3 regions of the Ancylobacter sp. SL191 genome follow, and region 3 is predicted to be linked to each of the others. Evidence: riboswitches for the same ligand, from Rfam matches in the RefSeq annotation. Region 3 holds a riboswitch; each other region holds the start of a gene.
The links. A riboswitch is a leader RNA that binds a small molecule or an ion and turns the genes downstream of it on or off. The one in region 3 is predicted to bind cobalamin.
Positions count from the first base shown of each region.

Region 1: linked by a shared signal. The riboswitch ahead of OU996_RS02870 (ABC transporter substrate-binding protein) and the one ahead of OU996_RS10650 (energy-coupling factor ABC transporter permease) in region 3 are both predicted to bind cobalamin.
Region 2: linked by a shared signal. The riboswitch ahead of OU996_RS00090 (ribonucleoside-diphosphate reductase subunit alpha) and the one ahead of OU996_RS10650 (energy-coupling factor ABC transporter permease) in region 3 are both predicted to bind cobalamin.

Region 1 is NZ_CP113056.1:642,183-652,459, reverse strand. It holds gene OU996_RS02875 (FecCD family ABC transporter permease) at 1-663, opposite strand, end outside; gene OU996_RS02870 (ABC transporter substrate-binding protein) at 660-1,709, opposite strand; cobalamin riboswitch at 1,816-2,028, opposite strand; gene OU996_RS02865 (ABC transporter permease subunit) at 2,182-3,000, opposite strand; gene OU996_RS02860 (ABC transporter permease) at 3,000-3,905, opposite strand; gene OU996_RS02855 (ABC transporter ATP-binding protein) at 3,916-5,091, opposite strand; gene OU996_RS02850 (glutamine synthetase family protein) at 5,296-6,696, shown strand; gene OU996_RS02845 (LLM class flavin-dependent oxidoreductase) at 6,935-7,996, opposite strand; gene OU996_RS02840 (DUF1127 domain-containing protein) at 8,203-8,622, opposite strand; gene OU996_RS02835 (LysR substrate-binding domain-containing protein) at 8,745-9,629, shown strand; gene OU996_RS02830 (glutamate--cysteine ligase) at 10,247-10,277, opposite strand, start outside.
Region 2 is NZ_CP113056.1:16,796-27,072, forward strand. It holds gene OU996_RS00085 (hypothetical protein) at 1-792, opposite strand, end outside; cobalamin riboswitch at 1,075-1,288, shown strand; gene OU996_RS00090 (ribonucleoside-diphosphate reductase subunit alpha) at 1,399-4,266, shown strand; gene OU996_RS00095 (ribonucleotide-diphosphate reductase subunit beta) at 4,290-5,405, shown strand; gene OU996_RS00100 (LysR family transcriptional regulator) at 5,521-6,471, opposite strand; gene OU996_RS00105 (ABC transporter permease) at 6,606-7,580, shown strand; gene OU996_RS00110 (ABC transporter permease) at 7,594-8,388, shown strand; gene OU996_RS00115 (extracellular solute-binding protein) at 8,425-9,495, shown strand; gene OU996_RS00120 (ABC transporter ATP-binding protein) at 9,524-10,277, shown strand, end outside.
Region 3 is NZ_CP113056.1:2,358,321-2,368,597, forward strand. It holds gene OU996_RS10610 (phosphotransferase enzyme family protein) at 1-90, opposite strand, end outside; gene OU996_RS10615 (cysteine hydrolase family protein) at 99-794, opposite strand; gene OU996_RS10620 (DeoR/GlpR family DNA-binding transcription regulator) at 844-1,662, opposite strand; gene OU996_RS10625 (ABC transporter permease) at 1,659-2,453, opposite strand; gene OU996_RS10630 (ABC transporter permease) at 2,457-3,374, opposite strand; gene OU996_RS10635 (ABC transporter ATP-binding protein) at 3,379-4,485, opposite strand; gene OU996_RS10640 (ABC transporter substrate-binding protein) at 4,689-5,843, opposite strand; gene fabG (3-oxoacyl-ACP reductase FabG) at 6,101-6,880, shown strand; cobalamin riboswitch at 6,958-7,176, shown strand; gene OU996_RS10650 (energy-coupling factor ABC transporter permease) at 7,212-7,889, shown strand; gene OU996_RS10655 (alpha/beta hydrolase family protein) at 8,030-9,238, shown strand; gene OU996_RS10660 (methyl-accepting chemotaxis protein) at 9,325-10,277, opposite strand, start outside.

The sequences.
Region 1 (10,277 bases), 1.7 Mb from region 3:
GCAGATGACGAAGCCGGCCAGCGCCACCGGCGCGGCGACCCAGAGATCGGGCCAGCGCACGCCGCCGAAATTGCCCAGGAGCCAGAACATCACCCCGCGCGCCTGCTCCGCGCTGGCGAGCGTGGTGACGATGGTGGCGGTGGCGGCGTTGAACAGCTGCGAGCCGGCGACGCCGGCCAGGATCACCCGGTCGCTCGCCCCGCCGGCCCCGGCGGCCAGCAGGCCGACAAGGCCGAGCGCGGCCACCGAGCCGAGAAAGGCGCCGCCGGACACGCCGAGCGTCGCCCCGCCAAGACCGAGGATCATTACGCAGACCGCCCCGGTGGAGGCGCCGGCCGAGACGCCGAGAATATAGGGCTCGGCCAGCGGGTTGCGCAGCAGCGCCTGCAGGATGGCGCCCGAGAGCGCCAGCGCGCCGCCGCACAGCGCGGCCATCAGCGCCCGGCTCAGCCGGTACTCGAAGATCACCCCCTGCTGGATCGCCCCGACCGGAAAGCCGAGATCGAACAGCCCGTTGCCGAGCGCCTTGAGGGCGACGGAAAGCGGGATCGGCATCTCGCCGACGCTCACCGCCAGCGCGACGGCGAGCACCAGCGCGATGGCGGCGAGGCCGGCGACGGCAATCCGCGCCGGCCAGTTAGGCCCTACGACCAGGTGGCTCAATGGCTGAGACCGAAGCCCTGCACCGCCGTGGCGATGGCTTCCAGACCGTCCACCGTGTCCATGCCGGGCCGCGTGGCGCCGACATCGACGATGACGATGCGGTTGTTCTTCACCGCGGCGAGCTGGCTGGCGACCGGGTCTGTCGCGAGGAAGTTCAGCTTGGCCTCGATGGCGTCGGCGGGGAAGCGGCGGCGGTCCATCTTCACCAGCACCAGAACGTCGGGATCGCTGGCGGCGATGGTCTCCCAGCCAACCAGCGGCCATTCCTCCTCGGTGGTGATGATGTTGCGCGCGCCGATCTCGGCCATCAGATAGGCCGGCACGCCGTTCTTGCCGGCGAGGAAGGCGTCGCCCTTGATGTCCTTGCTGGAGAACCAGACGGCCATGGAGACGTTCTTGGCCTTCAGCGCCGCCACCGACGCGACCGCCGCCGCCTCGCGGGCCTTGAGTTCCGCGATGAGCGCGTCCGCCCGGTCGGCGACGTCGAAGATGGCGCCGAATTCGCGGATGTTCCGGTAGAGCAGCTCGGTCGTGTACATCTGCGTGCGCACGCCGTCGCCGGCTCCGCTATTGTCCTTGCCAACGCAGTCGGTGGGCGAGACATAGACCGGCACCTTCACCGCATCGAAGCGGCTGCGCTTGCCGATGATGCCGTTGGGGCCGATGTGCCATTCATACATGGCGACGACGAGGTCCGGCTCCTGACCGACCACCGCCTCGAAGCTCGGATCATTGTCGGCGAGGCGCTTCACCTTGGCGTTCACCGCCTCATAGGGTTTGGCGACCGGGCTGAACCACAGCGCGCTGGCGACCACGCGGTCGCCGAGGCCGAGGGCGTAGAGGATTTCGGTCTGCGCCTGGCCGATGCTGACGACGCGCTGCGGGGCGTGGTCGATCACCACCTTGGCTCCGCAATTCTCCAGCGTCAGCGGGTAGGTGGTGCCGGCCATGCCCGTCTCGGGCAGGCCGAGGCCGGCGAGAAGGCCGAGCGCCAGAAGGCCGCCCCGCAGGGACTGGCGGAAAAGGTTGGTATTCGTTCTGAACATGTTGTCGCTTCCTGGTCAGGAAGACGAGCCGCGCAAAGGGCACCAGCGCCCGCGCGGCCTTTCGGGCCCGCGCATGGCCAGCAACCTTCGGAGCACCCCGCCCGAATGGTGGTTCGCGATTCGAGGCAGGTCTCCTGGCTCGCGGGTCAACGCTGGCTCCACCCGGCCTTCCCGGCGCGTGCGCGCCAGTGGACGATGGGTGGAGGGCTCGCCGCTTACAGTTGCGGGGGCAGCCCCGGTCTTGGCGCAGAGCGCCGCACCGGGTTCCCTCTTAGCTCCGGGCGCGAACACCCGGAGAACCTCGATCGGGTCGATCTGACACGGAGAGGGGGCGCATCGTCAAGCACCCCTAGGCTGGTGCCTCCCCACCCGCGTCACATCGCCGACGCGACCGAGGGGACGCTATCCTAAAAGATATAATGTATCAATAGCGCGCCGCCGTCTCAGTTAGTGTTGAGCGACGCGGCGGTCCTTATCCCGCCGCCGCCAGCCGCTCCGCCTTCTGGCGCTCGATCTCCTGCCGCTTGGTCAGGATGGAGGCGAAGATCACCACCACGGTGACGATGCCGATGAGGATGGTGCAGGCGGCGTTGATCTCCGGCGTCACGCCGAGGCGCACCTGGGAATAGATGCGCATGGGCAGCGTGGTCGCGCCGGGGCCGGTGGTGAAGCTGGCGATGACCAGATCGTCCAGCGACAGGGTGAAGGCCAGCATCCAGCCGGACACCACCGCCGGCAGGATGATCGGCAGGGTGATGACGAAAAAGGTCTTGAAGGGCGGGCAGCCGAGATCGAGCGCGGCTTCCTCCAGCGAGCGGTCGAAGGTCACGAGGCGCGACTGCACCACCACCGAGACGAAGCACATGGTGAAGGTGATGTGCGCCAGCGTGATGGTCCAGAAGCCGCGGTCGATGCTGACGGCCACGAAGAGCAGCAGCAGCGACAGGCCGGTGATGACTTCCGGCATCACCAGCGGCGCATAGACCATGCCGGAGAACAGCGTGCGGCCATAGAAGCGCCCGTAGCGGGTGAGCGCGATGGCCGCCAGCGTGCCGAGCACGGTAGCGACGCTCGCGGTGATGAAGGCGACGCGCAGCGTCACCCAGGCGGCGTCGAGCAGCTGCTGGTTCTGGAACAGCTGGACGTACCAGTGGGTCGAGAAGCCCGCCCACACCGTCACCATGCGCGAGGCGTTGAAGGAGTAGATCACCAAGAGCAGGATCGGCAGATAGAGAAAGGCGAAGCCGAGCACGATGGAGGTGACGTTGAACCAGGAGAGGCCTTTTCTCATCAACGCTTCTCCATCTCGCGGGCCTGGACGTTCTGGTAGAACACGATGGGGATCACCAGCACCATCAGGAGCAGCACCGCCACCGCCGAGGACACCGTCCAGGAGCGGTTCACCGAGAACTCCGTCCACAGCACCTTGCCGATCATCAGCGTGTCGGAGCCGCCCAGCAGGTCGGGGATGACGAACTCGCCCACCGCCGGGATGAAGCAGAGCAGGCAGCCGGCGAACACGCCCGGCAGCGAGAGCGGCCAGGTGATCTTCCAGAAGGCGGCGAAGGGCGGGCAGCCAAGATCCGCGGCGGCTTCCAGGAGCGTCTCGTCCATCTTCTCCAGCGCCGAATAGAGCGGCAGGATCATGAAAGGCAGGTAGGAATAGACGATGCCGATATAGACCGCGGTGTCGGTGGCGAGGATCTGCAGCGGCTCGTCGATCAGCCCGAGCGCGAACAGAAGCTGGTTGAGCAGCCCTTCCGGCGACAGGATGCCGATCCACGCATAGACGCGGATGAGGAAGGAGGTCCAGAACGGCAGGATCACCAGCATCAGCAGCGTCGGGCGGATGGATTTCGGCGCCCGCGCCATGGCGTAGGCGATGGGATAGCCGACCATCAGCAGCAGCACGGTCGAGATGCCGGCGATCCAGAGGCTGGAGCCATAGGCCTCGATGAAGTCATTGTCCCAGCTCAGCACATAGCCGTAATTGTCGAAGGACAGCTCGCTGAAGGCGTCCTTGAAGGCGTCCCATCCGGCCGCGAGGTCGAAGGTGGGCACATAGGGCGGCTGGGCGATGGCGTCCTGCGACAGGCTGATCTTGAAGACGATCAGGAAGGGGACGAGGAACAGCGCCACGAGCCAGAGATAGGGGATGGCGAGAACCAGCCAGCGCCCCCTTGCCTTGTCCGCCATGATCGTCCCCTCAGCTCGTCAGCACCACGCCGGCATCCGGCGCGAAGGAGACATAGACCTTGTCCTCCCAGGAGATCGGCCGCTCGACCATGCGGGTGAGGTTGGGCTTCGCCGCCTTCACGCGCTGACCATTGGGCAACTCCACATGGTAGATCGACAGGTCGCCGAGATAGCCGATGTCCCAGATCGTGCCGGTGAGGCAGTTCACCGTGGGATCGGCCGGCGGGTCGAGCTCGACGCGCAGCTTCTCCGGGCGGAACGCCAGCGACACGCTGTCGCCGACGCGGGCCGGGCACTCCTGCGCCACCTTGAAGCGCATGTCGGGGGCGGAGGGGCAGCGCAGCGTGATGAGGTGCGGCTCGATCGCTTCCACCGTCGCGTCGAGGATGTTCACGTCGCCGACGAACTCCGCGACATAGCGCGAGGCCGGCTGCTCATACATCACCGCCGGCGGGGAGACCTGCACCAGCTTGCCATGGTTCATCACCGCGATGCGGTCGGCCACGGTCATGGCCTCTTCCTGATCGTGGGTCACGATCAGGAAGGTCATGCCGAGCTCCATCTGGATGTCCATGAGCTCGAACTGGGTCTCCTCGCGCAGCTTCTTGTCGAGCGCGCCGAGTGGCTCGTCGAGCAGCAGCACCTTCGGGCGCTTGGCGAGCGAGCGGGCCAGCGCGACGCGCTGGCGCTGGCCGCCGGAGAGCTGGTGCGGCTTGCGCTTGGCGAACTGGCTGAGCTTGACCAGCTTCAGCATCTCCTCGACGCGGTGCGCCACCGCGTCCTTGGCCATGCCGTCCTGGCGCAGGCCGAAGGCGATGTTGTCCCACACGTTCATGTGCGGGAACAGCGCGTAGGACTGGAACATCATGTTGACCGGCCGCTTATAGGGCGGCGTGCCGACGAGATCGTGCCCGGCGAGGGTGATCTGGCCGCTGGTCGGCTCCTCGAAGCCGGCGAGCATGCGCATCAGCGTGGTCTTGCCGCAGCCGGACGGGCCGAGCAGGGCGAAGAATTCGCGCTCGTAAATGTCGAGCGAGAGATTGTCGATCGCCACGAACTCGCCGAAGCGCTTGGTCACGTTCTGGTAGCGGATGAGCGGGGTGGCCTGCGGGTCGGTCCAGGGGGCGAATTTTCGGCGGATGCCCCCGATGGTCTTCTGCGTCTTGTCGGCGACGCCTGTGCTCATGCTTGGCCCCGTTTTCCCCGCCGGTATGACCCGGCCCTGACGCGACGCTATCCGGCTTCGTGCGGCGGCTCAACGGCACAATGCGAACAATTTTACCATGCCCGTAAACGAGCAGTGCGCTTCCTCGCGCGCGCCGCCTTGACGGCGCTTGCAGGGGCATGGTTGCCTCTTACAGGCGCAGACAGCGCATCAGGATGGTGAATCATGGCCAAGAAGAAGCGTCCCGACACGGACGCCGTCACGTCCACCCGCGGCGTTTCCTCGCTCGAGGAAGCCAAGGCCTGGATGGCCGCACGCGGAATCACCGAGATCGAATGTGCGGTGCCGGACCTCGCCGGCGTCGGACGCGGCAAGATCATGCCGGTGTCGAAGTTCCTGTCCGGTCCGGTGATGAACCTGCCGCTCTCGGTGTTCTTCCAGACGATTTCCGGGGACTACCCACCTTATGACAACCTCGTGGACTCCGTCGTGGTCGACAGCGACCTCGTCATGGAGCCCGATTTCTCCACGCTGGCGATCGTGCCCTGGGCGACCGACCCGACGGCGCAGATCATCCACGACGCCTATCACCGCGACGGGCGCCCGGTGGAGCTGGCCCCGCGCCAGGTGCTGAAGAACGTCGTCGAGCTTTACGCCAAGAAGGGCTGGAAGGCCGTCGTGGCGCCCGAGATCGAGTTCTATCTCGTCGAGCCCAATGTCGATGCCGACTACCCGCTGAAGCCGCCGATCGGCCGCTCCGGCCGGCCGGAGATCGGCCGCCAGTCCTATTCGATCCAGGCGGTGAACGAGTTCGACGCCCTGTTCGAGGACATGTACGACTATTCCGAGGCGCAGGGCCTCGAGATCGACACGCTGATCCATGAGGACGGCGCGGCGCAGATGGAAATCAACCTGCTCCATGGCGACCCCATCGCCCTGGCCGATCAGGTGTTCCTGTTCAAGCGAACGATCCGCGAGGCGGCGCTGGCGCACAAGATCTACGCCACCTTCATGGCCAAGCCCATCGCCGACGAGCCTGGCTCGGCCATGCACATCCACCAGTCCATCGTGGATGCGGAAACCGGCAAGAACATCTTCTCCGACAAGGATGGCGACCCGACGCCGGAGTTCTTCTCCTTCATCGCCGGCCAGCAGCGCTATCTGCCGGCGGTGATGTCGATCCTCGCGCCTTACGTGAACTCCTACCGCCGGCTGACGCGCGATTCGATGGCGCCGATCAACGTGCAGTGGGGCTATGACAACCGCACCGCCGGCCTGCGCGTGCCGCCGTCCTCGCCGGCGGCGCGGCGTGTCGAGAACCGGGTGCCGTCCTCCGACGCCAACCCCTATCTCGTCATCGCGGCCTCGCTCGCCTGCGGCTATCTCGGCCTCGTTGAGGGCCTGCGCCCGACCGAGCCGCTCGAATCCGACGCCAAGGGCCTCGATTTCGAGCTGCCGCGCGGGCTGCTGGAAGCGGTCGCGGCGCTGCAATACTCAGAAGAGATCGCCACCGTGCTCGGCCCGTCCTTCGTGAAGACCTACACGGCGGTGAAGCAGACCGAGTTCGACACCTTCATGCGGGTGATCTCGCCCTGGGAGCGCGAGTTCCTGCTGCTGAACGTCTGAGGCGTGCCGGCTCTTTGGGAGATAATCCCGACGGGGCCCCAAGAACGCCGTCATGCCCGGGCTTGGCCCGGGCATCCATGCCTTCTGATGATGAATTGGGCGCAAGGTAAGTCGTGGATCCCCGGGCCAAGCCCGGGGATGACGGCGCGCCGCCGGGATCGCCTGCCGCCATCACCACGCGATCCCGGATACGGCCTGGCGGCCGTTCCGGGATGACGGGTTCCGCGGGCTCAAGCCCTCACGCCTCCACCGTCTCCTGCGCCAGAAGCTCGCGCACGCGCAGGGCGACCTCGCTTCCATAGAGCTCGATCGAGCGCAGCAGGCGCGCCTGCGGCAGCGGGCCGGCGCTGTATTTCAGCTCGAAGCGCGACAGGCCGAGCGTCCGCACCGTTTTGGCGATCTTGCGCGCCACCGTCTCGGGCGAGCCGAGATAGAGCGAGCCGTGTGCAATCTCCTGCTCGAAGGCGTCGCGGCCATAGGCCGGCCAGCCGCGCTCACGACCGATCCGGTCATGCATCACCTTGTAATCGGCGAAGAATTCCTCGCGCGCCGCCGTGTCGGTCTCGGCGATATAGCCATGCGAATGCACGCCGATCGGCTGCAGTGTGCCGCCGAGCTGGGTGGTGGCGCGCTGGTAGAGATCGACATAGGGCGCGAAGCGGGCGGGATTGCCGCCGATGATGGCGAGCATCAGCGGCAGGCCGTAGCGCGCCGCGCGCACCACCGATTCCGGGCTGCCGCCGACGCCGATCCAGGTCTTCAGCGTGCCGCTCTCGGTCGGCGGGAAGACGTGCTGGCCCTTCAGCGGCGGGCGGATCGAGCCCTTCCAGGTGACGCCGCCCGGCGTGCTGTTGTCGCGCGCCAGCGCGGCGAACAGATCGAGCTTCTCGGAAAACAGCGTCTCATAATCCTTCAGCTCGAAGCCGAAGAGCGGGAAGGATTCGGTGAAGGAGCCGCGCCCGAGGATCACCTCGGCACGCCCGTTCGACAGCGCGTCCACCGTGGCGAAGCGCTGGAACACGCGGATCGGGTCGTCGGAGGACAGCACCGTCACCGCCGAGCCGAGGCGGATGCGGCTGGTCTTGGTGGCAATGCCGGCCAGCACCACTTCGGGGGCGGAGACCGCGAAATCGTCGCGGTGATGCTCGCCGACGCCGAAGAAATCGAGCCCCACCTCATCGGCGAGCTGCGCCTGCTCGACGAGATCGCGGATCACCTGCGCGTGCGAGAGCGGCGCGCCATCCGGCCCGCGCGTCACGTCGCCAAAGGTGTCGAGGCCGAATTCGAGATGCTGTGCCATGGTCCGCGCCTTCCTGCCGGCTCCGATGCCGGCATCCCCCATATGGACCCAAGAGGCGCCGCGCGCATCCGCGTGGCTGCAAGGTAGGGCTTTCCGCGCTGCAAGGCTGCATTGATAAAAAAAGCCCGCTGGACGAACCAGCGGGCTTCAAGTCGGCGACACGAGGGGGTCGATGTCGCCGGTAATCCTCCGAATGGGCTGCACACTCATTCGCAGGAGATCAGGTCGTCGCGGCCGCGTTTGGCGGCGCCGATCGACAAATTTCCGCGCGCTGCGACCCGGCGGCTGGCCCGGCGCTCGACCGAGCGGACCACCAGCACCGAGGTCGGATCCTGCCAGAGCGGGCCGGACGCGGCGTCGCGCAGATCGGCCCGCGTGAGGCCGATATCGCTGAGCATCCGGTCGTCGAACTCACCGAGCTGGATCAGGTGACGGCGGCGCGCCACCGCCGTGATGAACTTGTAGCTACCCATGACGGCGCCGATGAGCCCGGTGGCTGCGGCGGCGCCGAATGACGCGAAGGCGGACCTGCGAACTTCGCCGATATACGACATCTTCCTCTCCATCTGTCGGCCGCGCAGCGAGAGCGCTGGGTGATAAGAAAGGGTGATGAGCCTGTCGCCCACCCGATCTCGACGCTCTCCGTTCGCGGCAACAGTGTTATGTCGCGGTGCCATCAATCACACTAGCGAATGTTTTTCATCCGAGTTATCATTCTGATTGATGGTACCCGCTCAGAGGCGCTCCCATGTCCGTGTTGCTCGATATTGATCAATTAAGAACATTCATCACGATCGCTGAAACCGGCAGTTTCACGAAAGCCGCTGATGTGGTCCACAAGACACAGTCCGCCGTTTCCATGCAGATGAAGCGGCTGGAGGAGCGGGTCGGCAAACCGATCTTCGCACGTGATGGGCGCGCCTCGCGCCTCACGGACGAGGGCGAGCGGCTGCTCGATTATGCCCGCCGCATCGTCAAGCTGAACAATGAGGCGGTGGCCAGCCTCGCCTCGGCGGAACTGTCCGGCCGTGTGCGCCTTGGCGTGCCCGATGATTACGCCGACCGCTATCTGCCGGAGATCATGGCGCGGTTCGCCCACACCCATTGCAATGTCGAACTCACCGTCGTCTGCGATCCGTCCTCCGATCTGGTGGACCGCATCGACACCGGCGATCTCGACCTCGCCATCATCACCGATTGCGAGACGCTGAACCGCGACACCGAGATCATCCGGCGCGAGCAGCTGCTCTGGATCGGCTCCACCCGCCACTCCGTGCATCTCGACGATCCGGTGCCGCTGGCGCTGGGCCGGCAGAGCTGCAACTGGCGGCTCGAGGCGATCTCGATGCTCCAGGCCGCCGGCCGGCCCTTCCGCATCCTCTACACCTCGTCGAACTCCACCGCCGTCTCGGCGGCCGTGCTCTCGGGCCTTGCCATTTCCGTGTTGCCGGAATCGGGCCTGCGCCCAGGCATGCGGGTGCTCGGCCCGGCGGAAGGTTTCCCGACGCTGGCGCCCTGCCGCATCGGGCTGGTGCGCAACCGGCACGAGGCCTCCCCGCTGGCCGACGCGCTCGCCAACCACATCATCCAGGGCCTCGACAACATCTCCGAAGCTGCCATCGCGGCGGAGTGAGGGCCCTCGCCGGCGTCCCGGACGCCGCTGAGTGCTGTCATGGCCGGGCTTCGGCCATCCACGTCTGCCCGTCGTGCGACCGCCCCCATGCGTGGCGGCGCCAACGTCCTCAGCCGGAAAGTCATGGATCCCCGGGTCAAGCCCGGGGATGACGGTGGGAGGGCGGGCAGCCCCGGCTTCCCGACAAAGGAGCGGCGGGCCGATGGCCCATCATCTCCCCCAGCCAGCATCTGCCCCGAAAGGAAAAGGCGGGCTCGCGCCCGCCTGAGGTGAGCCGGCCCGCCCGCCGGCTTGAGATTGAAGCGTCCCGCAAGGGTGCCGCGTCACCGGCGAGGGCGTGCTGAGACACAGCGCCCGGGGGCTTCAAGGGTCGTCCGAGGGTGTCCGGGCCCCATCCAGCGCCGCGCGCCTCGGCGTTGAGGCGCAGGAGCGCCGGTCCCGATGGGAAACCCGGCGGACGATAGGGAAGCATTAAACCCGTGCGTGCAGATGCACCTTGATCCTGCTCAAAGCGAGCAGCCGGGGTGTCGGTAGCCGGACGGGCCTTCCGCGCGATACGGCGCACGTCCCGGCACGGGAGCGCGCCGCTCCCATGCGCTCGCCTCGGCCGTCCCGGCTCAATAGGCCAGTTCGTCGAAGATCGGCTCG
Region 2 (10,277 bases), 2.3 Mb from region 3:
CCGCTCGAAGCCGGCGCGGCAGGCCGGGGTGACGGCGACACTGTTTCCCAACAGCCGGACAAAGCCCAGGCTCTCCGCCTCCCGCAGCAACTTGCGGACATGGGTGCGCGACACCCCGAAGCTGTCGCCGATCCTAACGAACGACACCTTCGGCACCCCATGATCGTCCTGATCGCTGCACAGATGCATGAGCTTGGTCAGGATCATATGGCCGGCCTGACGCGGCAGAAAGAACGTAATCACCGGATTCGCCAGGATGAACTGCTGCGCATGCGCCAGAAACGCGACGCTCACTTCCCGAGCCGCGCGATGAAAGGCCGGATCCCGTCGCATCGGCTCGGGATATCCAGGGTGGGGGAACATTGCATGCAATGGATGAAAATAAACAATCAGCGAGCGCTGGTCGTGGGCCAGCATCTTTTCAGTGGGCGCAATCAAAGTGCTGCGTCTGTCGCGTTGAGCTGGAAAGGTCGTGATATATTCTCGATCGATAAGTCGGCGCACAATATCATGGGTGCGACGGCCGCTTGCCATACCAAGGGCCTCCATCCGACTTTTCAGCAGCTGCATGGTCGGCCAGGTGGAGCGCACATCGGGGCGGTAGCCCGCGTCCATGATGATGACATTGAAGAAGATGGACGCGGTCCCGCCATCGATCAGCAACCGGTTATCCGCCGGCTGGTTCTCGTGCAGGTCGAGCATTTCGCGGATATAAATGTCTCGCGACATCCTGAAATGCGGATGGGCGAGAATCTCGTCTGCCGACAACACGAGCCGGATGGCGCTCACCATAGTTCCCCTCGCGCGCGCTCCTCAATGAGGTGGGCGAGATACTATCGATCCTAAAAGGCCAATGCACGCGCAGCAGGCCAGCTCGTTCAAACGCGCCGCCCCATCATCGAACAGCGTGAGATCCCAGCGGCGGCAGATATGCCCAATCCATGTGGCGGGGCACTCCACGATGCCGGTCGCTGGCCGATGAGTTCAGGGCTTGGATCTTTCAGTTTCGACAAATCCCTCCTCAATCGAGATACGACACTGAAACCATATGTTGACCAACTTTGGGCGCCGATGCCTATATGTTGACGCTTCGGTCCCCTGAGTCGTTTGGTTCAGGGGCTAAGAGGGAAGCCGGTGAGCCTTATGAGGCGATGCCGGCGCTGCCCCCGCAACTGTAAGCGGCGAGCCTGTCGTCCATTCAGCGTCACTGGAACGAGAGTTCCGGGAAGGCCGGACGAAAGGCGGTGACCCGCGAGCCAGGAGACCTGCCGTAGCAACATAGTCGTCCCTGGGCGGGGTGTCCCGGTGGTGCGTTCGCGCGTCCGCCGGTGATTTATGCCGTCGGCCGCGCCGATGCGTCGCTCGGCCTTTGCCCCCAATCCTGATTGGGGTTCGCCGATGTCTCTCGTTTCCGATGCCGTGCCGGTGACCGACCGGCCTCATCCGTTCTCCGCGCCTGCGGCGGACCATGCCAGCACGCCAGGCTTCCAGCTCATCCGCCGCAATGGCGCGGTGACGCCCTTCGATGCGTCGAAGATCGCCGTCGCGCTGACCAAGGCGTTTCTTGCGGTCGAGGGTTCCAGCGCCGCGGCCTCGCGTCGCGTGCACGACATCGTCGCGGACCTCACCTCGCAGATCGTCGCCGGTCTCACCCGCCGCGCCGATACAGGCCGCACCTTCCATATCGAGGATGTGCAGGATCAGGTCGAACTCGCGCTGATGCGCGGGGAACACCACAAGGTCGCCCGCGCCTATGTGCTGTACCGCGAGGAGCGGGCGCGCGAGCGGGCGGCGGTCAAGGTCGCGGCGCCGCTTGTGCCGTCCCTGTCCATGACCAGGGCGGACGGCGCCCGCGTGCCGCTCGACGCCGCGCGGCTGGAAGCTGTCATCGGCGAGGCGGCGCAGGGGTTGGACGATGTCTCCGCCGCCGCCATCCTCGTCGAGACCCGCCGCAATCTTTATGACGGCATCAGCCAGGACGAGATCGCGCTGGCGCCGATCCTCGCCGCCCGCACTCTGATCGAGCGCGAACCGAACTATGCCAGGGTGTCCGCTCGGCTGCTGCTCGACAAGCTGCGCCGCGAGGCGCTGAGCTTCCTCGCCGGACGGCCCGATCAGGCGACGCAGGCGGAGATGGCCGAGCGCTATGGCGACTATTTCCGCGCCTATCTCGCCCGCGGCATCGAGGAAGAGCGGATCGACCCGGAACTGGCCCGGTTCGATATCGAGCGGCTTGTCGTAGCCCTACTGCCGGAGCGCGACCTGCAATTCGACTATCTCGGCCTGCAGACGCTCTATGACCGCTATTTCCTGCATGCGCGCGGCACCCGCTTCGAGCTGCCGCAGGCCTTCTTCATGCGCGTCGCCATGGGGCTCGCCTTGCGCGAGGTCGACCGCGAGGCACGGGCCATCGAGTTCTACCGGCTTCTGTCCTCCTTCGACTTCATGGCCTCGACGCCGACCCTGTTCAATGCCGGCACACCGCGCGCGCAGCTTGCCTCCTGCTTCCTCACCACGGTGGCGGATGATCTCGACGGCATCTTCAAGGCGATCAAGGACAACGCGCTGCTGGCCAAATATTCCGGCGGGCTCGGCAATGACTGGACGCAGGTGCGGGGATTGGGCGCGCACATCAAGGGCACCAATGGCGAGAGCCAGGGCGTCGTGCCGTTCCTGAAAGTGGCCAACGACACCGCCATCGCGGTCAACCAGGGCGGCAAGCGCAAGGGCGCGGTCTGCGCCTATCTCGAAACCTGGCATGTCGACATCGAGGAATTCCTCGACCTGCGAAAGAACACCGGCGACGACCGCCGCCGCACCCATGACATGAACACTGCCAATTGGGTGCCGGACCTGTTTCTGGAGCGGGTGGAGGCGGACGGGGTGTGGACCCTGTTCTCGCCCGACGAGACGCCGGACCTTCACGACCTCACCGGCCCCGCCTTCAAGGTCGCCTATGAGGCCTATGAGGCGAGGGCCGCGCGTGGCGAGATGCAGGTGTTCCGGCAGGTGCGGGCGCTCGACCTGTGGCGTCGCATGCTGACGATGCTGTTCGAGACCGGGCACCCCTGGATCACCTTCAAGGATCCGTGCAACATCCGCTCGCCGCAGGGCCATGTCGGCGTGGTGCATTCGTCCAATCTGTGCACCGAGATCACGCTGAACACGTCGCATGACGAGGTGGCGGTCTGCAATCTCGGCTCGGTCAACCTGGTTGCGCACATCACGCCGGACGGGCTCGACCATGCGCATCTGTCGCGCACCATTGCGACGGCGATGCGCATGCTCGACAACGTCATCGACATCAACTTCTACACGATCCCGGAGACCCGGCGCTCCAACCTGAGGCACCGCCCCGTCGGCCTCGGCATCATGGGCTTTCAGGATGCGCTGCACGCGTTGCGTATCGCTTACGGCTCCGACGCCGCCGTGCGCTTCGCCGACGAAAGCATGGAGGCGGTGAGCTTCCACGCCATCTCCGCCTCGGTGGATCTGGCCGCTGAGCGCGGACGCTACCCCTCGTTCGAGGGCTCGCTCTGGTCACAGGGCGTGCTTCCGATCGACAGTATCGAACTACTCGCCGAGGCGCGCGGCGCGCTCGACCTCGACCGCTCGACGACACTCGATTGGGAGGGGCTTCGCGCGCGGGTGACGACGACCGGCATGCGCCATTCCAACACCATGGCGATCGCCCCGACCGCGACCATCTCCAATATTTGCGGCGTGTCGCAGTCGATCGAGCCGGCCTACCAGAACCTCTTCGTCAAATCGAACATGTCCGGCGACTTCACCGTGGTGAACGAGTTCCTCGTGCGCGACCTGAAAAGCCGCGGCCTGTGGGATGAGGTGATGGTGTCCGACCTCAAATATTACGATGGCAGCATCAATGCCATCGACCGCATCCCGGACGATCTCAAGACGCTTTACGCCACCGCTTTTGAGATCGATGCTGTTTGGCTGATCGAAGCGGCGGCACGCCGGCAGAAATGGATCGACCAGTCGCAATCGCTAAACCTCTATGTCGCCAATCCTTCGGGCCGCAAGCTCGACGAGACCTATCGACTCGCCTGGAAGCGCGGGCTTAAGACCACCTATTACCTGCGTTCGCGCTCGGCCACCCATGTCGAGAAATCGACGCTCAAGGGGACGGACGGCAAGCTCAATGCGGTCTCGGCTGTCGTTTCCGTTGCGCCGATCCGGGTGCCGGAAACCGTCTTCGGCAACGCGTGCTCCATCAACGATCCCGACTGCGAAGCCTGCCAGTGAGCAGCGAAGAAGGACACATACCCATGCTCGACTGGTCCGACACCAAGCCTGCCACGCTTCACCCCGCCTTCGTGCCGCCCGCCGCCGATGCGAAGGGGCTCGGCGCGATCGAACGCGGCGCCGCCCGCGTCACGGTGGATGAAAAGCGCATGATCAATGCACGGGCCGACGTGAACCAGCTTCTCCCGCTCAAGTACAAATGGGCGTGGGAGAAGTACCTCGCCGGCTGCAACAATCACTGGATGCCGACCGAGGTCTCCATGCAGGCCGACATCGCGCTGTGGAAGTCGCGCGACGGCCTCACCGAGGATGAGCGGCGCATGCTGAAGCGCAATCTCGGCTTCTTCGCCGCCTCGGAATCGCTGGTGGCGAACAATATCGTGCTCGCCATCTACCGCCACCTCACCAACCCGGAATGCCGGCAATACCTGCTGCGACAGGCGTTCGAGGAGGCGGTCCACACCCATACCTTCCAGTACATCGTGGAGAGCCTCGGTCTCGATGAGGGTGAGCTGTTCAACATGTATCGGGAGGTGCCCTCGATCACCGACAAGGCCGCCTGGGCGCTCAAGCATACGCAGAGCCTCGACGACCCCGCGTTTCAGACCGGCACGCCCGAGGCCGACCAGCAGTTCCTGCGCGATCTCGTGGCGTTCTACGTCGTGTTCGAGGGCATGTGGTTCTACACCGGCTTCGCGCAGATCCTCTCGCTCGGCCGCCGCAACAAGATGGTCGGCATCGCCGAGCAGTACCAGTACATCCTGCGCGACGAGAGCATCCACCTCAATTTCGGCATCGACGTGATCAACCAGATCAGACACGAAAACCCGCATCTCTGGACGCCCGCCTTCCAGGACGAGGTGCGCGGCATGCTGAGGGACGCCGCCGAGCTGGAGGCCGCCTATGGGCGGGACACCATGCCGCGAGGTTTCCTGGGGCTGAATGCGGGCCTGTGCGAGCAGTACATGCACGTCATCGCCAACCGCCGCTGCGCCCAGCTCGGGCTCGCGCCGGTCTTCGCCGAGACGGACAACCCGTTCCCGTGGATGAGCGAGGCGATGGATCTCAAGAAAGAGAAGAACTTCTTCGAGACTCGCGTCATCGAATACCAGAACGGCGGCGCCCTCGGCTGGGATTGACGAAGGGGTGATGCCGGCGCGGGCGGATGCGCCTCATGTTCTGGTTCTCTCAATGGGCCAGAACTAACGTCAAGCTGGATTAGCCAGGGGGGAGCAACGTCATCCGGGTCGGCGCTTACTCGATATGGGCGTGTTGACCTGCGGCCCGGGCGTGCCCGAGCGAGGACATGATTTCGTCCGTCAGCATATCGATGACGATCCGCCCGATCCGGGACAGCGGCCTTTTCGCATCGATGGCAACGGAGACGGTTTGCGGCTCGGCTCCCTTGTCGCGGACGGGCAAGAAGACGAGAGAGCCAGCAGTTATTTCGGGAGCCGCATCGAGTTCCGAGGTGAAGGCGACATAGCTGCCGCCGCGAGCGAGTTGCTTGACCAGTTGCAATGAATTGGTGACCAGCGCCTTGTGCGGGTCGGCAAACAGCCAGCCATAGCGCGCATCGAGATAGCGGCGGATCATTAGTGCCTTGCTCTGCAGCGCGATGGGGTGCGCCACCACTTCCTGCAGGCTGACCGAGGCCGCCTTCGCCAGCGCATGGTCCGGCGCCACGACGCAGCCGAACGGTAGTTCCGCGCTCCAATGAACGTGGATGTCCCGGCGCGGCATGAGATTGAAGATCGCCGCAACGTCCGCGCTGCCCGCCAGCAAAGCCGACAGCGCGTCGTCCGGACTTGCGACCTCGACCTCCAGCGAAATGCGCGGCTGCTCGCGGGCAAGGCGTTCGATGAAATGCGGCAGGAACCCATTGGCGTGGCTGTCCATGGCCACGAGCCGGACGTGACCCTGGTCGACGCCCTGCAACTGCTTGATTTCGGAAGCGACGCGGCGCTCGTCGGCCCGCCAGCGCCGGGACAAAGTCACCAGCGCGTCACCTGCCGCCGTCAGCCGCATGCCCCTCGGCAGCCGCTCGAACAGCTCGACATCGAGATCCTGCTCCAGCAGCAGGATCTGCCGGTCGATGGCCGAGGCGGCGACGTTCAACTCCTTGGCGGCCTTCTGAATCGAGCCGGATCGTGCCACCTGGTCGAGATAGCGAAGCGAAGCCGGGACCAGTGAAGCGCGCGCCATCGGACCATCCTAATTATTCGAATGGACTGTTGCTCAATCTGCGCTGGACGGCAACGCGTTTGTAACTGACCTTCTCAAGGGAAGACGAGGTGGACGCGACCAGACCAAGGTCGACCCAGCAACGGGAACAGCCGATGAGCCGCGCCGAGAGCCTCGACGTGCCGTCCCATATCTCACCGGACACCGGCATGCAGGGTGAAAGCACGGAAGGCGTCGTCTCGCGTCTTGTCGACAGGGCATGGAGCCGGCTTGCCGGTCCTCACGCCGGTTACCTGCTGGTGGCGCCGACCGTGCTGTTCCTGGCCATCTGGTTCCTTTGGCCTGTGCTGACCATGGTTCATCTCAGCCTGACCGCGCATAGCGTGGACGGAGCGATGGTGGAGGGCTTCACACTGGAGAACTATGCCCGGCTGTTCTCCTCCGACCTCTATTTCCGCATCCTGATGCGCACCATCCGCATCGCATTGATGACGAGCCTGTTCGCGGCGCTGTTCGCCTATCCCCTGGCCATCGCCATCGCCCGCGGCGGTCCCACTCTCGCGCGGCTCGTGACAATCACCATTCTCGCGCCGCTGCTGGTGAATGTCGTGGTGCGCTCCTATGGCTGGCAGACCATCCTCAACAAGACTGGCGCGCTCGCCTGGATGCTGAAGCTGCTCGGCGTCAGCAATCCACCGGTGCTGCTCTATAGCGAATGGGCGGTGCTGATCGCCTGCGTCCATGTCTACCTGCCGTTCGTCGTGATGCCCCTCGCTGCCGCCATCGGCCGTATCGATCGCACCGTCGAGGAGGCGGCGCGCGTCGCGGGTGCGACACGGTTCGCCGTCTTCCTGAGGATCATCCTGCCCTTGAGCCTCCCCGGGCTGGCGGTGGGCGTCTCGCTGGTGTTCTCGCTGAGCGCGGCGGCTTATGTCACCCCGCAGATTCTGGGTGGCAATTTCTCGCCGCTGCTCGGCACGCTGATCGAACAGCAGATCCTTACCCTGAACGACTGGCCGTTCGGCGCGGCGATCTCGACCTTGCTGATCGCCATGGTGCTCGCCTCCAACCTCGTCTTCCTCAAGCTCGTCAGCCGGCGTTTCGCGCGCTGGACGACGGGCACACGGTGAAGGGGCGCGCGCGATGAACGAGACCGTCAGCCCGCTTCTCAAGGTCGTCGTCGGCATCATCCTGCTGATCGTGGTGGCGCCGCTGGTCGTGCCGCTGCTGATGTCGATATCCGACACGCCGTTCATCGTGTTTCCCCCGCAGGGCTTCACGCTGAAATGGTATGGCGCCGTGCTCGCCAACCCGGAGGCGCGCGCCAGCTTCCTGTTCTCGCTGGAACTCGCCGCCATCGTCACCGGGGTGGCGCTGCTGCTCGGGGTGCCCTGCGCGGTCGGGCTCACGCGCTTCAAGCTTCCCGGTCAGGACGCGATCCTCGGCCTCATCCTGTCACCGCTGATCGTGCCGCTGATCGTCACCGGTGTCGCGCTGCTCCAGCTCTTCGCCATGCTCGGCTCGCGCGCCACGCTGATGCAGCTCGTCATCGGTCATACGGTGGTGTGCCTGCCCTATGTGATCCGCTCGGTGTCGGCGAGCCTGCTGCTGGTCAACCGAAACCTCGAGGACGCGGCCTCTGTCCTTGGCGCGCCGCCCCACATCGTCGCGACAAGGGTGATCTGGCCGCAGGTGCGTCCCGGGATACTCGCGGGCGGGCTCTTCAGCTTCATCGTTTCGTTCGACGACTATCCCGTTTCGATGTGGCTTGCCGACGGCAATCATTTTCCGGTGCCGCTCTACCTCTACACCGTCATCGAGCGGTCGTTCGATCCGTCGATCGCGGCCATCGCCTCGCTGATGATCTTCTTCGCGCTGCTTCTCGTGCTCGTCATCGAAAAAGTCTTCGGGCTCAGCCTGGCACGGCTCGCCAGCTGAGGGCTGCCCGCACGCAAAACCAGAACAGGGGAACACATGACCAACGTTACGCGACGCACCTTCGGCAAATTCGCGCTCGGCGCGACCGCTCTCGCCGCCCCCATGGGCTTCGTCCGCAATGGCTGGGCGCAGGGCAAGGAAATCCAGATCGGCATCTGGGGCGGTTCGCAGGGCGAGTTCGTCAAAAAGAACATCATCCCGGCTTTCGAGAAGGATTTCGGCGCCAAGGTCACGGCGGAAGAGGGCTTCACCCTCGCCAATGTCGGCAAGATGCGGGCAACCAAGGCCAACCCGAAATTTTCCGTCATGTTCATCGATGACGTCGCGATCCCGATCTGCAGGAGCGAGGGTCTGATCGAGCAACTGCCGACCGCCGACATGCCGGCGCTCGCCAAGCTCTATCCGCGCTTCGGGTTCGATGGCTGGGGCACGGCGCTCGCCATCTCGGTGGCCAGCATGTTCCACAATACCTCGATTACGCCGCCCGGCAGCTATGCCGACCTCTGGAAGCCGGAATATGCCGGCAAGCTGAAGCTGGTCAGCCCGAAGAACACGCCGTCGGTCTTCTTCCTGATCGTGGCGGCCGCCGTGAAGTCGGGCAAGCCGTTTGCCGAGGCGCAGTACCTGGTCGATGACAGCTTCGACAAGGTCGCGGCGCTGAAGCCGAACATCATGAACCTGTTCGACAATGGCCCGCAGGCCGCCGCGGAAGTGGCGCAGGGCCAGGCCGAGATCGGGCTGCTGGAACTCTCGAAGTACATCTACCCCTACACCGCCAAGGGCGCCCCGGTGACGATGAGCTTTCCCAGCGAGGGCAGCTTCGCCGGCAATAATTGCCAGGTGCTGGTGAAGGGCGGGCCGAACAGGGATCTCGCGGTCGCCTTCATGAACCGCATGCTGGAGCCCGCCGTGCAGAAGGCGTTCTCCGAATATGCGCTCACCGCGCCGCCGGTCTCCGGCATCGAGTTCTCCAAGGAGACGCTGAAATACATCGCCTACCCCGTCGAGGAGATGGACAAGCGCGGCCTGTTCACGCCGGACTGGGAGTACATCAACGCCCGGCGCTCGAGCTGGACCGAGAAGCTGAACGGCATCTTCGCCGTCTGACATCGGGCGACCAGCAGGAGGGAATGAGATGGCGACATCCAGCAGCGCCGACGTCTGCCTTACCGGGATCAGCCGCTTCTATGGCGACGTCCAGGTGGTCCGCGACGTCAATCTGAAGGCGTCGGGGGGCGAAATTCTCGCGCTGCTCGGCCCATCAGGCTGCGGCAAGACGACGACGCTGCGTATGGTCGCGGGGCTCGTCCAGCCCTCGGCCGGCGAGATCACCATTGATGGCGCGTCGGTCACCGGCCTGCCGGTGCATCGGCGGAATCTCGGCATGCTGTTCCAGAACTATGCGCTGTTTCCGCATCTCACCGTTCTGGAGAACGTCGCCTTCGGCCTCGCCATGCGTGGCGTCTCCAGGGCGGAGACCGCCGAGCGCGCGCGGCAAGCACTCGCCCTCGTCCGCCTGAGCGGCTTCGAGGACCGGATGCCGGCCGCGCTTTCCGGCGGCCAGCAGCAGCGCGTGGCGATGGCCCGCGCCATTGTCTACCGCCCGCGCGTGCTGCTGCTCGACGAGCCGTTCGGCGCGCTCGACAAGAAGCTGCGTGAAGAGATGCAGATCGAGCTCCGCCAGCTCTGCAACGAGCTCGGCCTCACCACCATCCTCGTCACCCACGACCAGGAGGAGGCGCTCATCCTCGCCGACCAGATCGCGGTGATGCGCGGCGGGCGCATCGAGCAGGTGGCTCCGGCCCGGACCATCTATGAGCGGCCGGTCTCGCATTTCGTTGCCGACTTCATCGGCACGTCCAACTTCCTGCCGGCCGATATCGTCGAAA
Region 3 (10,277 bases):
GGCGTCCGACAGGCCCCAGAAGGGCAGGGCACCGCGCAGGCCGGCCTCCAGCTTCGCCAGGAACGCATCATCATACATGGGCTGGGTCATCGGCGGCGTTACAGCTTCATCAGGGTTTTGAGGTCGGCGGCGCGCATCACGTTGCAATAGATCATGTTGATGATCTCCAGTTCGCGCCGGTGCAGATCGTCGGTCGCCGCCGCGCAGCTATCCTCCAGCACCACCACGTCGAAGCTCTCATCGGCGAGGCTGCGCACGGTGGAGGAGACGCACTGGTCGGTGAAGATGCCGACGCAGACGACGGTGCGGATGCCGAGATTGGCGAGGATCAGCCGCAGATTGGTGCCGGTGAGCGCGCTGTCCGTGGTCTTGGTCACGACGATCTCGTCACCGACCGGGGCCAGCGCCGGCACCATCTGCGAGGCGACTTCATCCTTGGGCAGCAGCAGATTGTTGAAGCCCGGCTTCTTCTGGCTGAGCGAGCGGTCGCGCCCGTCCCGGGTCTGGCAGGCGATGCGGGCGAACAGGCACTCGATGCCGCGGGCGCGGAAGCGCGCGAGCAGATCGGCGATGTTCGGGATCACCGTGCCGTGCATCCGCTCATGGAACGGCGTCCACGCATCGTAATGCGCGCGCTCCGCCTCGGTGGCGAGAGACGCGCGGTCGGGGCGCTCCAGATAGGTGTTCTGCACGTCGATCACGAGCAGTGCCGTGGTCGCGGGGGCGAGCACCGGATCGTCCGGCTCGGGCGCCAGCGCATAGTAGAAGGAGCGGTTCTCGGTCTTCCAGCTCACGCGGCACCTCGGTTCTGCGTCGTCCGGTTCTGCGTCGTCTCGGCGGGGCTCATCGCCGGCTCGCCACGGTGATCTCGACACCGGCACGCGCCAGCGCCCGCGCCACGGCGCCGCCCGGCGGCTGATCGACGACCAGACGCTGGATGTCGGGAATGCGGGCCCAGATGGCGAGGGCCTGCACGTCGAATTTCTTGTGGTCGGAGACGACGAGCGTCTCCGCCGCGCGGTTCATCATCGCCTTGTAGACGGAAGCGGCCGGCGCCTCGGCGTCCGCCAGACCGTCCGTGGTGATGCCGGAAATGCCGAGAATGGCGCGGTTGACGTTATAGTTCTGCAGGAACTCGACGGCTTCGACGCCGACCATCATGCCCTCGCGGGCATTGTAGCGGCCGGGGCACATGATGACGTCGATGGTCGGGTTGGCCGCCACCACCGTCGCCACCGAGAAGGAATGGGTGATGACGGTGATGTCCCGGCACTCCGCCGCCATGCGCCGGGCGACATGGGTGGTGGTCGCGCCCGCGCCGATGGCGATGACTTCCTTCGGCTTGATGAACTTCACCGCCATGGCGGCGATGGCCTCGCGCTCGGCCACCATCATGCCGTGGCGCTCGGTCACCGCCGGCTCGGCGGCGAAGGGGCGCACGGCCCCGCCATAGGTGCGGTTGATGAGGCCGCGCTCCTGCAGCTCGAACAGATCGCGCCGGATCGTCTCGGTGGAGACTTCGAGATCGGCCGCGAGGTCGCCGACGCGCAGGGTCGGGGTCGCCATCATCTCGGCCAGGATGCGCTCATGGCGCGATGCCTTGTCGAGACGCGGGCGGCGCCGCTCGCGGGTTTCTTCGCGGGCTGCGTCGTCCTCACTCATGCTGCGGCGCGCCTGCGCAGGAGGATTCCGGCGAGCCCGCCGACCAGCAGCAGCACCGCCGCCGCCAGCGTCGCCATGGTGCCGAGCGCCGGGACCATCGGCGTGTAGCCGGCGACCATCTTGGCATAGAGCCATTTCGGAATCGTCGAGTCGGCGCCGGCGGTATAGAGCGACAGCGGGAAGTTGCTCCACGACAGCAGGAAGGCGAACAGCATTCCCGACCAGATGCCCGGCCACAGGATGGGCAGCGTCACCTCGCGCAGTACCTGCAGCCGGGTGCAGCCGAGATCGAACGCGGCTTCCTCCAGCGCCGGATCGAAGCCATAGACCTGGATGGCGATGACCAGCGTCACCACCGGCACGATCCAGACCAGATGGGCGAAGACGGCGGTCATCCAACTGGTCTGGATGCCGACGGCGCTGAAACCGAGCAGCAAGGCGAGGCCCAGCACCGGCTGCGGGAAGAAGATCGGCAGCATGATCAGCTTCTGGAACAGCCGGCGGCCCTTCCAGTCATAGCGGGCAAAGGCGAGCGCGCCGCAGGTGGCGATGATGACGGACAGCACCGTCACCAGCAGCGCGATGGCGATCGAGTTCCGCACGATCATGCCGATCTCGATCGAGGCGATGGTCTTGTCCCACCATTCAGTCGAGTAGACCTTGATGGGGAAGCCGAAATAGCGGCTCTTGTTGAAGCTCGCGAGGGCGCCGCAGACGATCGGCAGGTAGATCACCACGATGACGAGGATCGTCCAGATCCAGATCAGGGCATTGGTGCGCTTGTGGGTCATGGCTCAGCGCCTCCCGAGCATGCGGTCGAGGTCGAGCTTCGACAGCGCGAACAAGGTAAGCGCGCCGATGAACAGCGTGACCAGCACCGACAGGGCCGAACCGAGCGGCCAGTTCTGCGAATAGGTGAAGGCAATCTCGATATCGTGCGAGATGACGATGATCGACTGCCCGCCGAGGATCTTGGCCTCCGCCGTCGCGCCAATGGCCAGCACGAAGGTCAGCAGCATGCCGATCATGATGCCGGGCATGGCCAGCGGCAGCTCGATCTCGCGCCAGATGAAGATCCGCCCGGCACCAAGGTCGCGCGCGGCGTCGACGAGGTCGCGCGGCACGAGGGCGAGGCCCAGCGTCATCGGGAACAGCATGAAGGGCAGGTAGGTGTAGACCATGCCGAACAGGGTGATGCCCGGCGTGAACAGCACTTCCGGCCCACCGGAAAAACCGAGCCATTTCAGCGAGCCGTCGAGCACGCCGTTCTTGATGAAGAACAGCACCCAGCCATAGAGCCGGACGTTTTCCGAGACGAAGAGCGGGAAGACGAAGAACACACTGATGAGCCCCGCCCAGCGCCCGAACACGGCGTTCAGCCCATAGGCGATGGGGTAGGAGATGACGGCGAGGATCGCCACGGTGAACAGCGCGAAGCCGCAGGACCAGGCAAAGGAGATCCACACCGTGTTGGTCGGGTCGAACAGCCCGGCGAAGTTCTCCAGCGTGAAGCTGGTGAACACGTCGAAGCTGCGCGGCTTGGCGAAGGCATAGGCGAGGATCGCCACCAGCGGGGCGAGAAAGCCGATGCCGAGCAGGAGCGCGACGGGCAGCGCGCAGCGCGCGCCGAGCGAGAGCATGTGCTGCTGGCGCAGGGCGCGCGGGCTTTCGGCCGGCGGGGCGGCGGTGGAGGCGACGGCGAGGCTGGACATGAGGTCAGCTCCCCAGCGTGAAGGCGTCGGCGGCGTCCCAGCCGAGCGTCACCGTGCGATCGGCGCCGGGGGGCAGGGCGCGCGAGCGCGACAGCTCGACCAGCATCACCTTCTCAGCCGCGCCCGCGCCGACGCGCACCTGGTACTGAATGCGCGAGCCGAGCGAATACTCGTTGTAGACCGTGCCCTCGACGCGGTTGTCGGCGACATCGCCGGGGTTGAGGAAGCGCATATATTCCGGGCGGACGACCACGAACGCCTCGTCCAGCGTCGCGCCATCCTGCGGCGGGCGGACGGTGAAGCGGCCGGGCACGTCGACGCCGGACCAGCTTCCATCGGCGCCGCGCTTCACCTTGATCGTGTTCACCTCGCCGACGAATTCCGAGACGAAGCGGTCGACCGGCGCGCCATAGATTTCTTCGGGCGTGCCGACCTGCACGAGGCGGCCGGCGCGCATCACGCCGATGCGGTCGCTCATCACCATCGCCTCTTCCAGCGAATGGGTGATGTAGATGAAGGTCTTGCCGGTCTCGCGGTGCAGATCCTTCAGCTCCTTCTCCAGCGCCTTCTTCAGCTTGTAGTCGAGGGCGGAGAGCGGCTCGTCGAAGAACAGCACCTGCGGATCATAGGCGAAGGCGCGGGCGAGGGCGACGCGCTGGCGCTCACCGCCCGAGCACTTCATCACGTTCTTGTCGTAGTAGTTTTCCGGCAGGCGGACGACGCGCATCAGCTCCAGCGCGCGCGCCTTGCGGGTGCTCGCGTCGACGCCCTTCACCTTGAGCGGGAAGGCGATGTTCTCGCCGACGCTCTTGTGCGGGAACAGGGCCAGCGACTGGAAGACGAGGCAGGTCGGCCGCTTGTTGGGCGGCATGTCGTTGATCAGCTCGCCATGCAGGGTGATGTTGCCCTCGGTCGGCGTGTCCATGCCGGCCAGCATGCGCAGCAGCGTGGTCTTTCCCGAGCCCGACGGGCCGACAATGGTGAGGAACTCGCCCTCGCGCACGTCGAGGTCGATGTTGTCCACGGCATTGAAGCCACCGAAGGTTTTGCGCACCCCCACCAGTTGCAGGATCGGCTTGGGCGTCTCGCCGGCGGGCGTGGTCTGGAGCATGCGGGTTCTTCCGGGTCGTGGACAGGTGGTGTGGGTGCAGGTGCCATTGGGAGGCCGGGGCACGAGGAAGTGGCGGTCGCCGTTTCCTCCACGTCATCCCCGGGCGTGGCCCGGGGATCCATGTCTTTCGAGGTGCACCTGAACTTGCTCGCGCGACTTAAGGCGTGGATGGCCGGGCCAGGCCCGGCCATGACGAGGAACGATCAGCCGCGCAGGCGCTTGGCGGCGTTCATGATGTCGAGCGCCTTGTCGTAATCCGGCACGATGTCGTAGTGCACCGAGCGGTCCATCTCTTCCTGCAGGCTGTCCCACTGGATGGCATCCAGCTCGTCCTTGGTGAAGAGGTCGAAGCACGCCTTGGTGCCCATCTGCGCCACCGGGTTGAACGTGCCCTCGGCGAAGGCGACGGTGTGGGCGACGTCGGGCGCCTGCACATATTTCAGGAACTCGAGCGCCAGCGGCGAGAGGTTCGGGTTGTTCACCGTCGAGGTGATCTCGATCCAGGCGACGCCGCCCTTGCCGCCCGGCAGCGGGCCGCGCAGCGGGGTGATGCCGCGCAGGTTCGGGTGGCCGTCGGCGCGGGCCGGCGAGACCGAATAGGTGCCGCCGGTCATGTGCAGGTCGATCTCGCCGGAGATCAGAGCCTGGTTCATCGAGGCGATGTCGCCGATCAGCTTGGCGCCCTTGAAGACGCGCTTGGCGGTCTCCTCGAACTTGGCGAACTCCTCCGGCGTGTGGCTCTTGAACGGGTCGATGCCGGCGATGATGAAGATGCCGAAGACGTTCCAGTCATCGGATTCAAGAATGCCGTACCGGCCGGCCAGCGCCGGGTCGTTGAACAGATCCCAGCCGGTATCCTCGGCGGTCTTGCGGCTGATCTTGTCGGTGTTGACCACGAAGCTGTAGGGCCCGAAGCGCTGGGCCATGCCGACGAGATCCTTCCCGTCATCGCTCATCGCCCACTTATAGGGCCATTTGAACTCGGGCAGCATCTTGTCGAAGAACGGCTCGAACTCGGCCTTGGGCAGCGGCTTGATGAGCTTTTCCGGCATCATCACCTTGCGGGCCCAGGGATTGTTCACATTGATCAGATCCCAGGTGTTGATCTCGCCGGCGCGCAGGCGGTTGATCATGGTGGGATCGTTGGTGAGGCTCTCGGCCTTCACCGTCGCGCCGGTCTTGGAGCGGAACGGGTCGAGCACCTGCGCGGAGTTGTAGCCCTCCCAGCACAGGATGTTCAGCTCCTTCTCGCGGGCGGCGAACGCCTTGTTGGCGGAGAACATGGGACCGGCGGCGGCGAGCGCGCCGAGCCCGGTGCCCATGCCCTTGAGCAGCGACCTTCTGGAAATGCCTGACATGTCGACGTCCTCTGGATTGTTGGCACGGACGGGCCGCCGCCGCGCGGGATTGACCGCATCCCTGGTGAGTGGATGTGGTTCTTATGTTGGACTGTGTGCGATCCTAAACATTGCCATTTGGGCTTTACAACACCATTTTTGCAGCGCACCCTGATGAAAAGGAAGGCAGCCTAATCCGTGACCATGGGGCAGGCGCTCACCGCCGCCGGGCTGCCAGTCCTTTGAAAAACAACGAAATCCAGAGGGCCTACCCGACCATGTTCACGTCGCTTGAGGGAAAAACCGTCATCGTCACCGGCGCCAGCAAGGGCATCGGCCGCGGGATCGCGCTGCGCTTCGGCCAGGCTGGTCTCAACGTGCTGGTGGTCAGCCGCAAGCTGGAGGAGGCGCAGAAGGTCGCCGCCGAGATCGGCCCGCGCGCCTCCGCCTTCGCCGCCGACGTGACCAAGACCGCCGACACGGTCGCCATGGCCCAGGCGGCGCTCGACCGCTACGGCGCCATCGACGTGCTCTGCGCCAATGCCGGCATCTTCCCGGCGGCCAAGCTCGGCGCCATGACCGAGGACGATTTCGACCTCGTCATGGACACCAACCTCAAGGGCACCTTCCTCTCGGTCTCCGCCGTGCTGCCGGCGATGAAGGCGGCGAAGAAGGGGCGCATCGTCATCACCTCCTCGATCACCGGGCCGATCACCGGCTTTCCCGGCTGGACCCATTACGGCGCCTCGAAGGCCGGGCAGATGGGCTTCATGCGCACGGCGGCGATCGAGCTGGCGCCGTGGAACATCACGGTGAACGCGGTGATGCCGGGCAACATCCTTACCGAGGGCATGGAGGGCATGGGCGAGGCCTATATCGCCTCCACCGCCGCCTGCGTGCCGATGAAGAAGCTCGGCACGGTGTTCGACATCGCCAACACCGCTTTGTTCTTCGCCAGCGAGGAAGCCGGCTACATCACCGGGCAGGGCATGGTGATCGATGGCGGGCAGGTGCTGCCCGAGTCGCCGATGGCGCTCGACGAGATGGGCGTCGCCTGACGCGCCATCCCCGCTGTTTTCCTGCGCCGGTGCGGCGCGCGTGACACGATGCTTGACTCGAGAGCCGTTCGCGCGTGCTGATGGGCGTTGCACATGGTGTCCGGCCGGGGATGACTCGGCCGGGTGAAACGGGAACGGGGAAGGGCGAAAGCCCGAAGCCCCGACCGCCCCCGCGACTGTGAGCGGCGAGCGCCTTCCATCACGCCACTGGCTCGACCCGCAAGGGGAGGCCGGGAAGGCGGAAGGCGTGCTGTGACCCGCGAGTCAGGAGACCGGCCATGCGCATGGGTCCACACGCACGCCGTCGGGTGAGACGGCACAGGAGACGACTATGCATATCGAACCCGGCCTCGTGGCCGAAGGGAAGATCTGGCTCAGCTATGTGACGGCGGCCGGCGCCGGCGCCTACACGCTCAAGCTCGCGGGTGAGGCGATCGCCACGCGCGGCCTCGCCTCGCTGGCGGCGCGCAGCATCGCGACCACCGCGCTGGTGTTCGCCTTCTTTGAGCTCCTGCCGCATCATCCGGTGGGCGTTTCCGAGGTTCACCTGATCCTCGGCTCGACGCTGTTCCTGATCTTCGGCGTCGCCCCGGCCGCCATCGGCCTTGCCGCCGGCCTGCTGATCCAGGGCCTGTTCTTCGCCCCCTTCGACCTGCCGCAATATTGCATGAACGTCACCACGCTGTTGGTGCCGCTCTTCGCGCTGATGGCGCTGGCCAAGCAGGTGATCGCGCCGAACACGCCCTATATCGAGCTGAAGTACCGGCAGGCGCTGGCGCTCTCCACCACCTATCAGGCCGGCATCGTCGTGTGGGTGGCGTTCTGGGCGTTCTACGGCCACGGCTTCACGGTCGAGAATGGCGCGTCCATCGCCTCCTTCGGCGCGGCCTATATGCTCGTCATCATCGTCGAGCCACTGGTCGACCTCGCCGTGCTCGCCGCCGCCAAGGCTCTGGGCGGTCTGCGCGGCACGCCGGTTGTCGAGCGCCGGCTGTTTGAAGCCGCCTGATTTTCCACCATCCGCTCTGAAAAGCGAGGGCCCGGCACGCTGTTGCCGGGCCCTTTTGCGTTGAGCGCCCCCTTGTCGAAACCGCGCGGCGGCGGGATACCGTGTGCCGACGCGCCTTGGTTGGCGCCGGGGAGACGGTCATGGGTTGGATATCGCGCGCGCTGCTGGGACTGGCGCTTACGTTGGCGGGCGGGAGCCTCACGGCGCGGGCGGATGGTGCGACCGCCGTTCCCTCCGGCGTCTCCTATGAGCTGATCGGCCGCTGGGACGTCGACAAGCTGAACGCGGTTCTCACCACCGAAGCGCCGCGTTTCTTCGGAATCACCGTCGCCTATGCGCCCGCCCGCAACGCCGTGCGGCTCTACCGTGTCACCTACCCCTCCGTGGTGCCGGAGCAGGGCAACCGGCCGATCATCACCACCGGCCTGCTCGCCCTGCCCGATACGGAAGGGACCAGCTTCCCGCTGCTGTCCTACCAGCACGGCACGGTGTACGGGAAAAAGCAGGTGCCCTCCTTCCCCGACCAGTCGCCGGAGACGGAGCTGGCCCTCGCCCTCTTCGCCGGTCAGGGCTATGCGGTGATCGGCGCCGATTATTTCGGCATGGGCGCCAGCTCTGAGCCGGAGGGCTATCTGGTCAAGGCGAGCCACCAGCAGGCGACCTATGACATGCTGCTGGCGAGCCGCGCCGTGCTCGCGCAGATGAACATCACCACGACCAAGCTGTTCCTCGGCGGCTGGTCGCAGGGTGGCTTTGTCACCATGGCGATGCTGCAGAAGCTGGAGGAGGCCGGCATCACCGTGGATGGCGCCGCCACCGCGAGCGCGCCCTTTGACGGCTACGCGGCGCTGAGCGGCTTTCTCGATTTTCCCCGCCCGAACGACGCCACCTGGGTGACGACGCTGTTCATCCTCACCGCCTTCTCCTTCGAGAATTACTACGGCGTGCCGGGCCTTGCGCGCTCGCTCATCAATGATAGCTATTACGACGTCGCCCGCGCCGCCTATGAGCGCAAACCGTATGATCCCTCGCATATTCCCACGGCCGTGAAGGATCTGGTCCGGGCCGAGTATTTCGACGCCCGCTTCTTCCGCGCCTCGGCCTATGGCCGCATCCTGCTCAACGAGACGCAGGCCTATCGCTGGATCATCCGCAGCCCGGTGCGCAACTATTATGGCGAGAAGGACGAGGTGATCACGCCGGGTCTGGGGCAGCTCGCCATGACCTATCAGCGCGGCATCGGCGCCGGCAACATGCAGGTCGAGGCGATCTCGACCGGGCCGACCGATCACCGGGGAACCTACGCCACCGCCATCCCGCTCTGGAAGGCGTGGTTCGACGGCAAATAGGTGATACCAAATAGCTGATACTAGGCCGCACAAACGAAACAGGCACCCCGCCGGGGTGCCTGTCGTGCCTTTTGCTGTTGGCAATCTCAGCGCGCCAGCAGGACGCGCACTTCCTCGCGCAGCCGGTCGCCGACGCTGGTCAGCGAGGTGGAGACGCGGCGCACGTCGCCGGCGGCGCCACGGATCTGGCTGACCACGCCGCTCACGCTGTTCATGCTCTGGCTGACCGAGCCGTTGGTCGCGCTCTGCTCTTCCACGGCGGCGGAGATGCTGGCGAAAACGTCGCGCATGGTGCCGACATTCTGGGTGATCTCGCCCACCGCGTGCGCCGCCGTGCTGCTCGCCCGCTGGACGTTCTCGACCTGGGAACTGATCTCCTTGGTGGCATTGGCGGTTTGCATCGCCAATTCCTTGACCTCGGAGGCGACCACGGCGAAGCCCCGGCCGGCCTCGCCGACACGCGCCGCCTCGATGGCGGCATTGAGCGCGAGAAGATTGGTCTGCGAGGCGATGCGCTCGATCATCGAGGAGACATTGCCGATGCGCTCGATGCTGTCGACCAGGCCGCTGACCAGCCCGTTGGCGGAATCGGCGCGCGCGGCAGCCTGCCCGGCCATCTGGGTGGCGCCATGGATCTGCTTGCTGACCTCGGCGAAGGAGACGGACATCTCGACCGCCGCCGCGGCGACGGTGGAGGACATTTCCTCGCTCTGCGCGGTCAGCGAGGTCAGCTGGTCGCTTGCCGCGCCCATGGCCTGCGAGGACTCGCCGAGCTCATTCACCGCGGCGGTCACATTGGAGGCGACATTGACGGCGTCGGTGACGACCGCCCAGGTCAGCATCGGGCCTTCATAGACGCCCTCGGGGGTCGTCAGCGCGGAGACGTTGAGGTCCAGCGTTTCCGGGCCGACCTTGATGCGCGCGCGGTGCGGCAGGTTCGACGGATCGGCCAGCATGCGCCGCTGCATTTCGGGTTTCTTATGGAAGACGTCGATGGAGGAGCCGACGAGCTCCGACGCCTTGATCGGCAGGAACTGCT